Regions from separate parts of the Shewanella alkalitolerans genome, predicted to be linked through region 3. Evidence: predicted binding sites of a transcription regulator. Region 3 holds the regulator's gene; each other region holds the start of a gene.
What was found. The regulator ArgR, encoded in region 3, controls arginine synthesis, uptake and breakdown. The targets are predictions, from matches to a motif close to ANTGAATANNTATTCANT.

Region 1: argA (amino-acid N-acetyltransferase) is a predicted target of ArgR. The motif match lies at 1,798-1,815, and genes of this name have one in related genera.
Region 2: argC (N-acetyl-gamma-glutamyl-phosphate reductase) is a predicted target of ArgR. The motif match lies at 1,988-2,005, and genes of this name have one in related genera.

What each region holds. Positions count from the first base shown of each region.
Region 1 covers NZ_CP080422.1:4,125,218-4,128,936, forward strand. The annotation lists gene K0J45_RS17845 (hypothetical protein) at 1-222, opposite strand, end outside; gene argA (amino-acid N-acetyltransferase) at 412-1,734, opposite strand; gene rpmG (50S ribosomal protein L33) at 2,059-2,232, opposite strand; gene rpmB (50S ribosomal protein L28) at 2,239-2,475, opposite strand; gene radC (RadC family protein) at 2,599-3,276, opposite strand; gene coaBC (bifunctional phosphopantothenoylcysteine decarboxylase/phosphopantothenate--cysteine ligase CoaBC) at 3,412-3,719, shown strand, end outside.
Region 2 covers NZ_CP080422.1:213,652-217,370, reverse strand. The annotation lists gene argB (acetylglutamate kinase) at 1-746, opposite strand, end outside; gene argC (N-acetyl-gamma-glutamyl-phosphate reductase) at 775-1,755, opposite strand; gene argE (acetylornithine deacetylase) at 2,033-3,190, shown strand; gene ppc (phosphoenolpyruvate carboxylase) at 3,308-3,719, shown strand, end outside.
Region 3 covers NZ_CP080422.1:985,100-988,818, forward strand. The annotation lists gene K0J45_RS04400 (Dyp-type peroxidase) at 1-147, shown strand, start outside; gene K0J45_RS04405 (cupin domain-containing protein) at 304-762, opposite strand; gene argR (transcriptional regulator ArgR) at 958-1,428, opposite strand; gene mdh (malate dehydrogenase) at 1,736-2,671, shown strand; gene ispB (octaprenyl diphosphate synthase) at 2,792-3,719, opposite strand, start outside.

The sequences.
Region 1 (3,719 bases), 1.4 Mb from region 3:
GCTTGAAGTAAGGCGAACGCTGGTATCATGGGCCTTGTAGAACACCCAGGAGAGCAGGCCCAATACGGCGATCACCATCCCCGCAGAGGCATATTTCGCCTTCTTAGGTAAGGGCTTCACCATCAGCAGCACTAGCACCAAGGCGACACCCAGCAGCATAGACAGGAAGATCCCGCTGGTTGCAGAATCTAAGGTTGTGAGTTGAAAGACTTGAGTATCCATCTCTAAATATCCTCTTGAAACATTTGGGCATGCAAGCAGATCATCCCTGAGCCCACCCCTAACATGAACCGATAGCTTGAGTGTGGCGCTCTCGACATATTATGTCAATAAATGTTAAGGTGAGTTAACTTGGACCCAAACAAAAAAGACCACCCCAAGGGTGGCCTCTTTCATCGGACGCGTTTAGCCTTATTGAAGATCTAAGGCGAGAATCTTCGACTTGCGCTGGTAGTTATACAGCTGCTTCTTCTTGTTTGGCAGGGCATCGACCTCGACGATCTGAAAGCCATGCTCGAGGAACCAGTGAATGCTACGGGTCGTCAGCGCAAACAGGCGAGCATAACCACGCACCTTGGCCTGACCTATGATGTTCTTCAGCAAGATGCTGCCACGGTCGGCATCACGATAATCAGGATGCACCACCAGGCAGGCAAACTCTCCGGCGTTGTCCTCCTCGAAGGGATAGAGGGCCGCACAGCCGATCACCAAGCCATCACGCTCGATCAGCATAAACTGCTCTATCTCCATCTCCAGCTGCTCACGGGAGCGGCGCACCAAGACCCCTGCTTGCTCCAGCGGACGGATGAGATCCAAGACACCACCGATATCGGCAATGGTGGCTCTGCGCAGGCGCTCGGCGCTCTCGGTCACTATCTGGGTACCGATACCGTCGCGGGAGAACAGCTCCTGCAGCAGGGCGCCATCATCGAGATAGCTGACGAAGTGGCAGCGGGCCACGCCATTACGGCATGCATCTATGCTGGCCTGTAAGAAGGCCCGTGTGCCCACACACCAGTTGTCTTCATCGGTCAGCTCAGACAAGATGCGCTGGGCATCGGTCGGCATCAGCTCGGCAATCACCTCGCCGTTACTGTCGAGTATCCCCTCCTTGGCACTGAAGCCTATCATCTTATCGGCCTTGAGCTTCACCGCGATCTGGGTCGCGACCTCTTCGGCGGTCAGGTTAAAACACTCGCCGGTCACAGAGGCCGCCACAGGTCCCAGGAGCACTATGCCGTGGTTGTCCAGCTGACGTCTGAGGCCCGCCACGTCGATACGTCTCACCTTGCCACTCAAGCAGTAGTCGACGCCGTTATCGACCCCTAAGGGCTGGGCTATCACGAAGTTACCGCTGACCACGTTGATCTGCGCCCCTTGCATCGGGGTATTGCTCAGGCTCATCGACAGACGTGCGGTGATGTCCAGCTGCAGACCGCCCACAACCTGTTTGATCACCCTAAAGGACTCTTCATCGCTGATGCGCACCCCGTTGTAATACTCAGGGGAGAGATTATGCGCGGCCAAGGCCTCATCGATTTGCGGCCTGGCGCCATGCACCAGAACTATCTTGATCCCCAGGCTGTGAAGCAGGGCAATATCGTTGATGATGGAGCGAAACTGACTCTGCGCCAGCGCCTCACCGCCCAACATGACCACAAATGTCTTGCCCCTATGTGCATTCACATAGGAAGCAGAATGACGAAACCCCTCGACTAACTCAGTAGTGCGCACCCGCGTAACCTCAACAATAAATATGTGACAATATCGCCACCTGGCGAATAACAAGCCGATTTTATTGCATTTAAATTCACATTAAAAGCATTTGTTGTCATCGAAAGCGATATTTTTTCATCACAAAGAGACAATCTGATTAAGCATAGCAGAACAGATTAAGATCAGAGGCTTAGGTAAAGGCCGGAATCCGTCGGCGCGCAGGGTTATCACCTGGGAACTTATCTAAAAAATAGAAATGAGCTGGCCAACGCCATGGGGAAATTTAGGGCAAAAAAAAGCCCCTGCAATGAGGGGCTTTTTCCAAAAAACGTGAATCAAGAATTACTTGATTTTCGCTTCTTTGTAGATAACGTGCTGACGGATAACGGGATCAAATTTCTTGATCTCCATCTTTTCAGGCATGTTACGCTTGTTTTTCTCAGTCGTGTAGAAGTGACCTGTTTTAGCGCTAGAAACTAGCTTGATCTTCTCACGGTTACCTTTAGCTTTAGCCATGGCTTATTACACCTTCTCGCCGCGGGCACGAAGTTCAGCAACAACAACTTCGATACCTTTCTTATCGATAATACGCATACCTTTAGTAGATACACGTAGCTGTACGAAACGCTTTTCGTCTTCTAACCAGAAACGGTGGTTCTGTAGGTTAGGTAAAAAACGACGACGAGTCGCGTTCTTAGCGTGCGAACGGTTGTTACCAACCATCGGCTTCTTGCCAGTAACTTGGCATACTCTTGACATGTCAATCTTCTCCAAAAACAATTTAACGCTCGAGCATTAATGTACCTCGAATATGGCCGTCGCCCGAGGCACACAAAGAGGGCGCATTTTATACAGGATCTAAAATCAAAGATCAAGGGATATTCAATCTATCCATCCCCTCTCTGCAAACGAAACTATCTCACGATCGCCTACAACCATATGGTCTAGCAGCGAAACATCTATAGTCGCCAACGCGTATTTCAATCGCTCAGTAATTCGCCGATCAGCATGACTGGGCTCAGCCACCCCGGAGGGATGGTTGTGGCACACAATTACCGCTGCGGCTTTTTTCTCAAGCACTAGGCTTACCACTTCTCGTGGATAAACCGAGGCTGAATCTATGGTGCCACGGAACAATTCGACGAACTGAATCACCCTATGCTGGCTATCGAGCAATAAGATGGCAAACACTTCGTAGGCACGATCCGCCAATTGTCTCATTAAATAGTCCCGAGTTAAATCAGGATCTGACAAAATCTTTCCTCTTTGTAGATTTTCTTGCGCGATCCGCTTGCTTAACTCGATGGCAGCCTGCAATTGAGCATACTTTACTGGGCCGATCCCCTGAATATCACACAGCTCACTCAAGGAGGCGCTAAACAGCGCTCTGAGGCCACCGAAGTGGGTTAACATGACTCTGGCCAGGGACACGGCGCTTTGTCCCTTGAGGCCGTTTCTGAGCAGCACCGCCAGCAACTCGGCATCGGAGAGCTGAGCGACACCACTGCGCAGCAGTTTTTCTCTGGGCCCCTCTCCCTGAGGCCAATCTTTGATTGCCATAAACACTCCTTGTCTCGGCGCCATCTGCACACCTAGGCTTTAGAGTATGGTCTAGTTTTTAAAAACTTGTATCCTCAACCTCAGCAGGATTGTGGTATGGTTAGCGGGCAAAATTAAACGCGATTAGTGATCAACATGAGTCTAACCAATAAAAAGATATTGCTGGGAATTGGCGGCGGCATTGCTGCCTATAAGTCTGCCGATCTGGTCCGCCGCCTGAAAGAACGCGGCGCCGATGTGCGTGTCGTCATGAGCCAAAGCGCGCAGGAATTTATCACGCCGCTGACCCTGCAGGCACTGTCGGGCCATCCCATTGCCACCGACCTGTTAGACCCGGCGGCCGAAGCCGCCATGGGGCATATCGAACTCGCCCGCTGGGCCGACTTAGTGTTGATAGCCCCGGCAACCGCCAACCTGATCGCCCGCATTAATGCCGGCATGGC
Region 2 (3,719 bases), 770 kb from region 3:
TCCAGCGCGCTCAACTGCTCGGCGTCGCGCCATGAGGCGACCTGTACCGGTTGTCCCATCCACTGGGCAACCTCTAGTGCCGCCTCGACCTTGACCTTCATCCCCTTCTCGATGACGCCTAACTTGGTCAGTTCATCGGCGTGGGCCTTATCCAGGGTCTTGATCAGCTGTCCCTTACCGTCGAGCACACCGCTCACGTCGGACAACAGCACCAACTGGCCTTCCACCAGCTTGGCGATCACGGTCGCCGCCTGATCGGCGTTGACGTTCAGCAAGTTGCCCGCATCATCTACGGCAATCGAGCTGACAATCGGCATCCAGCCCTGGGCCAACAGGAAGTTCAGATAAGTCGGGTCATTGGGCGACACTTCACCCACAAAACCGAGCAGCTCATCTTTGATGCTGCCATTGACTATGGCGCCATCGCACAGGCTCATGCCCACACTTGTGATACCCGCCTTGATGGCACTGGCCTGCAAGATCTTGTTAGAGGTACCCGCCAGCGCGCCCACCACAATGGGCACCTGCTCTTCGGGGGTGACACGCAAACCATCCAGCTTGACCGTCTCCATGCCATTGGCCTTGAGCTGCTCGTCTACCAGGCAACCGCCGCCATGAACCAAGATGACAGATTGGCCCGACTTGATGATGTTGGCCGCGCTTGCCATCAGGCGCGCCAGCCCCATCTCACACTGCATTAGGGCGCCACCCACTTTAAGCACTAAGGTTTTCTTATTTGCCGACATAGCTACTTCTCTCTCACAGGTGACAATATTAATAATTAAAATGAATCTTTATGCATTGATGCGCCTGACTGGCCGCACCTTTCATCAGGTTGTCGATAGCGCTCGCCACCACCAGATAGCCATTGAGGGGATCGTACTTCCATCCCAGCAGGCAGTTAGGGGTATGCACCACGTCGTCAACCTTAGGAAATTGATTATGGTACACATTCACCAGAGGTGCCGACTCATACACCTCATAGGCTTTGGCAATATCGGCTTCGCTCACGCCGGGCTTCATCTGCACGGTAATGGTAGCCAGAATGCCACGCTTAAAGTTGCCCAGATGAGGAGTGAAGATCACCTGCTGCCCCAGCTGAGTCGCGATCTCGGGTTGATGTCTATGGCCCAGGACACCGTAGGGCGTCAGGCTCACCTCGCAGAAGCTGGTGTGCAGCTGCGCCTTTCTGCCGGCACCTGTTACGCCACTGACGGCATTGATCACCGGCAGGCTGTCTGTCATCAGATCTTTCAGGGGTTTCAGTGCCGTCAGTGAGGCCGTGGGATAACACCCTGGCACGGCAATCATCTTGCTGGCGGCAATCGCCTCGGCGTTCCACTCCGCCAGACCATAGACGGCCTCGGCCAACACCTCTGGGTAGATATGCTCGAAACCGTACCATTTGGGATACTGTTCGCTATCAGAAAAACGGTAGGCGCCGGAAAGGTCGAACACCGCCAGACCCGCCTGATAGAACCAGGCCGCCAGGTGCAGGCTCACACCATGGTCGGTCGCCAACACCACGGCATCGGCCTCATCGACTATGGTCTGCTTGGCCTGCTCTGTTAGCGGTGCCAGGCTGAGATCGATATGGCTGTATACCGGATACAGGCTAGCCAGAGTTTTGCCCTTATCAAGACTGTTTTCAGAAACATAGAGGCCTTGAATCTTAAGCTGATCATCGGCCTTGATCAGTGAAGTAACCTGAGCACCTGTGTAACCACTGGCGCCAATTATCGCTATGCTTTTCATACTTTATGACTTCTATAATGTGTTAACGGTAAAAAAAGAGAGGGGCACTGCTTAAGCCCTGGTATAGATACCAATATGACAAGATTATCGTCGCAGGAAGTGATTACAGCTAACCTTATATGCAAAAAGTAAGAAGAAATTGTTCATTTTTTATCTCTAAGTTAAGCCTTTAATAATGGCGCTCGTTTTAGCTGTTTGATAGACTAACACAACAAACTAATTATGCAATAATATTGAATAGATATTTTTAAATTAAATTGGTGAATTGAGTCAAATGATGAAAACCTTTCCCGATATCAAGCAATCTTTCCGCGAGCTGATCGCCATGCCGTCCATCAGCGCCCTCGAAGCCGAACTCGACATGAGCAACCAAGGTGTGGTGACCCTGCTGAGCCAGTGGCTCACCGATCTGGGCTTCGACTGCCAGATGCAGGCCGTCCCCGACACCCGTGGTAAACACAACCTGTTGGCAAAGATCGGCCAGGGACGCGGTGGACTGCTGCTGGCGGGACATACGGATACGGTTCCTTTCGACGAGGGACGCTGGAGTCAGGATCCCTTTACCCTGACCGAGAAGGATGACCGCTGGTACGGACTAGGCAGCTGCGATATGAAGGGTTTCTTCGCCCTGGTCATAGAGGCGGTGCGCCAGATGCCGACCCAAGATTTCGTGCGGCCGCTCTACATACTCGCCAGCGCCGATGAAGAAACCACGATGAATGGCGCCAAGGCCTTCGCCCAATCTAAGGCCATCGCACCAGAGTATGCACTCATAGGCGAGCCCACTGGTCTAAAGCCTGTCTACATGCATAAGGGACACTTGGCCCAGGGCATCCGCATCACGGGGCGCAGCGGTCACTCTTCGGATCCGGCCAAGGGACTCAACGCCATAGAGATCATGCATCAGGTGATCGGCCAGCTCCTCAAGCTGAGACAACACCTGGCGGAGCACTACCGCGAAGAGGCCTTCAGCGTGCCCTATCCCACCATGAACTTTGGCCATATTCACGGCGGCGACGCCGCCAACCGCATCTGCGGCTGCTGCGATCTGCACCTGGATATCCGCCCCCTGCCCGGCCTGCCGTTAGAGGTCTTGGAGCAACTACTGACCCAATATCTGGCCGAACTGAGTCACCGCTATCCTGGCGCCATCAGCATAAGCCAGCTCTATCCCGGCTCCCAGCCCTTCGCGGGACAGGCAGACGCCCAATGGTCACAGCTGGTCGCCCAGCTGTCGAATCAGGCCCCCGAGGTAGTCAACTATGCCACCGAGGCCCCCTATATTCAGCAGCTGGGCTGTCAAACCTTGGTCTGGGGACCTGGCAGCATAGAGCAGGCACATCAACCAGATGAGTACCTGGACACTGCCTACATCAACAAAACCGTCGACCTGCTAAAACAGTTGATTTACCACGCCTGCATAAAGGCGCCATAAAAAATTCATGCAAGGTGATATAGAACACATAAGCATACGATATGAAGATATGCCGTATTGACCTAAACCTGATAGCCTAGGTATGGTGATTGATTAACTCGTGGGTATGGAGCATTTATGACAGATATGTACGCGTCGCTGCGATCCAATGTGGGCACATTAGGCCAAATATTAGGCGATACTATTCGCACACACATGGACGAGCCCTTTTTAGATAAGATTGAACAGATCAGACACCTGGCCAAGAGCTCACGCCAAGGCAACGATACCGCCAGGGAACAGATGCTTACCCTACTGGCCGCCTTACCCGACGAAGAGTTGGTACCATTTGCCAAGGCCTTCAACCAGTTTCTCAACCTGGCCAATATTGCCGAGCAGTTCCATACCATCAGCCGCAACTGCGACGAGCTGGTCTGCGTGCCCGATCCTGTGGATCAGCTCCTGGGGCGCATGCTAAATGGGCGCATTGACCAAGATAAGATGCTCGAATGTCTGCAGACACTGGATATCGACCTTGTGCTTACGGCGC
Region 3 (3,719 bases):
TTTGAGAAGATGCTGAGCAGCATGGTCCATGGCGACGGCGAGGGGAACCATGATCACCTGATGCACTTTACCCAGGCACTGACCGGCTCGGCATTCTTTGCCCCATCGCTTGATTTCATGGAGCGAGAGGCAGAATTCGAGGATTAGAGTTCGAGGATTAAGGCATAGCGGTTCTCTTGAACAGTCGCTTAATATGAGTCTCTCAATCTGAATTCCTCAAAGTGACCAGCGTCTAGTAGCTAGACTCTAACCCAATAAAAACACACCCTAAGGTGTGTTTTTTTGTGCCCGCTTAACGGTGACTTAACGGTCGGGGTCCCAGTAGTTGGTAGGGCGCTTGGCATAGATCTCGTCGATGGAGCGCACCTGCACCTTATTATGCTCCGGGTACACCACCACATCGTGGGGATCGCGATTGCCCAGCACCAGAAACAGGAAGTCGGCGTCGGATTCGTTTTTCAGGGTATGGGCGATGCCTGAGTTGGCGGTAAAACAGATATAGTCGCCCTGCTTAAAGGGGTGAGGCTCGCCGTCGATATACAGGGTGGCTTCGCCCTGCAGCGCGTAGAGGTGTTCCTCTTCCTTGGTGTGATAGTGGGCGACGGAGGAGAGCTTGCCGGGTTCCAGTCGCTCCATGGTGACACCGATCTGCTGACAACCGGCGGCGTCGCCGATATGTTTCTGATGACTGGCGTATCGATCTGAGTGTTGCCAAGATTCCCAGCAAAGGTTGTCGATATTGATTATCTTATTGTTATTCATCTCGGGTCCTTAACCATCGGGTGACAGAGGGGATGGTTTGGACTCAGTGTATCCTATCAGATATACAGTATTCAATTTGAGCGTGATTAAACCTAGGTAAAACCAAGTCAAAACTTAGATAAAAAAACACCCTTTGCCCAAACAGGCTAAAGGATGTCTCTCGGGGGATGGCCTAGGCTATCTTTGCGAAGCGGACTAATCGGCGTAGTTAAACAGCGACTTGACCGTCTCGAGCGTCTTGTCCACTTCCTGAATGTTGGAAGGGCAGATGAAGATGGTATCGTCACCGGCGATGGTGCCCAGTATGCCCTCAGGCTTACCTATAGAGTCCAGCAGTCTGGCGATCAGCTGGGCTGCGCCTGGGCTGGTTCTGACCACTATCATAGATTGATTATGGTCGACATCCAGCACTAAGTTTTTCAGTGGGCTGCCGGCCGTCGGGACCCCAAGCTCGGCGGGCAGGCAGTAGACCATCTCCTGCTTGGCGTTGCGGGTGCGCACGGCGCCAAACTTGCTCAGCATGCGTGAGACTTTGGATTGGTTAATGTTGTTGAAGCCCTCGGACTGCAGGGCGTTTACTATCTCGCTCTGGGAGCCAAAACGCTCCTCCTTCAAGATAGCCTTAAAGGTTTTTACAAGTTCGTCTTGATTTTTATTGGCTTGCATATCGAATTATTCTTATATTCAAAAAACTGGGTTATTTTGAATATTTTTGCGCCATTAGTCAAGCGTTATTCGGATTGTGTGAATAAAAATTCAGGTTTGCGGGGTGGTTGGAGCGCTAAGGGGTCGCAGGCAAGGCCGGGCAGTATATCCTAAATGGGCTGTAAATGGCAGTTGGCTGGGAGAAATTGAAATTATCTGGCCACACGACTAAGGGATAATTGAATTTTTACCGTGATTCCAGTAATGTTGCGCCATCGGTAAATCTAGATCTATATCACATAATATCCAAGAATTAACGGAGATAACTATGAAAGTTGCTGTACTTGGTGCCGCCGGTGGTATTGGCCAGGCTCTTGCCCTACTACTCAAAACTCAACTGCCTGCCGGTTCAAAACTATCCCTTTATGATATCGCGCCAGTCACTCCTGGTGTTGCCGTTGACCTAAGCCACATCCCGACTGCTGTAGAGGTGAAGGGTTTTGCGGGTGAAGATCCAACGCCAGCGCTGGAAGGTGCCGACGTGGTACTGATCTCTGCCGGTGTTGCACGTAAGCCTGGCATGGATCGTTCAGATCTATTCAACATCAACGCGGGTATCGTGAGAAACCTGGTTGAGAAGTGTGCCGCAACTTGTCCTAAGGCGCTGATCGGTATCATCACTAACCCAGTTAACACTACTGTCGCTATCGCTGCAGAAGTACTGAAGGCTGCCGGTGTATACGACAAGAACCGTCTGTTCGGTGTAACTACCCTTGACGTTATCCGCTCTGAAACTTTCGTTGCCGAAGCGAAAGGTCTGAACGTTGCCGACGTTAAAGTGAATGTTATCGGTGGACACAGCGGTGTGACTATTCTGCCACTACTGTCTCAAATCGAAGGCGTAAGCTTCTCTGATGAAGAAGTGGCTGCACTGACGACTCGTATCCAGAACGCGGGTACCGAAGTGGTTGAAGCTAAGGCGGGTGGCGGTAGCGCGACTCTGTCTATGGGTCAGGCGGCATGTCGTTTCGGTCTGTCACTGGTTCGCGGCCTACAGGGCGAAGTAAACGTTGTTGAGTGTGCCTATGTCGATGGTGGCAGCGAGCATGCTGACTTCTTCGCGCAACCTGTACTACTGGGTAAGAACGGTATCGAGCAGGTACTTGCCTATGGTGAGGTTAGCGAGTTCGAAGCCAACGCACGTGATGCTATGCTAGACACGCTTAAAGCCGATATCGCATTGGGTGTCGACTTCGTAAAATAAGGCTAAGCCTTTAGTTCGTCCTTAAATAAAAATGGAGCCAATTGGCTCCATTTTTTTATGGGTAACTTTTACCTTGATATCGAGTGGCGAAAGACTGATTAGGAACTAATTGTCTGCTAATTAGTGATCGCGCGCCACGGCGATTCTCGCCAGCGATATCAGGGCTTGCTTATAGTCGCTATCGGGAATTAGATCTAATGCGCGTATCGCCTTCTCTGCTTCTTCCTGAGCGCGTTTCTCTGTGTAGTCCAGGGCGCCACACTGCTCAAGGGCATTTAGTATGGTATCGATATGCTCAGTGCCGTCGCCTTTCTCGATCGCATCGCGAATCAATTGACGCTCCAGCTCGTTGCCGTTGGCGATGGCGTAGATAAGGGGCAGGGTAGGCTTACCCTCGGCTAAGTCGTCGCCTATATTCTTACCTAGAGCCTCGGTGTCGGCCGTATAGTCTAATAGATCGTCGGTGAGCTGGAAGGCGGTGCCCAGATACTTACCATAGTCGGCCAGTGCGGTCTGCACTTCTATGCTGCTATCGGCCAGCACACCTGCCAGACGGGTCGCGGCTTCAAATAGTTTCGCCGTCTTGCAGTAGATCACCCGCATGTAGCTCTCTTCGCTGGTGTCTGGGTCGTTACAGTTCATTAGCTGCAATACTTCGCCTTCCGCCAGCACGTTGGTGGCATCGGCGAGTACTTCAAGCACCTCCATGCTCTTCAGCTCTGTCATCATTTGGAAAGAGCGGGTATAGAGGAAGTCACCCACCAATACGCTGGCGCTGTTACCGAACAGGGCGTTGGCGGTTTCCCGGCCGCGTCTAAGCATAGACTCATCGACCACGTCGTCGTGTAGCAGAGACGCGGTATGGATAAACTCAACGATTGCCGCCAATTTAAGATGTGCTTCACCTTCATAGGCGATGGCGCGGGCGGCCAAGATAGAGAGCAGCGGACGCATGCGCTTGCCGCCGCCATTGATGATGTAGAATCCGAGTTGATTAATAAGGGCGACATCCGATTCCAACTGCTTATAGATAAGTTGGTCGACGGCT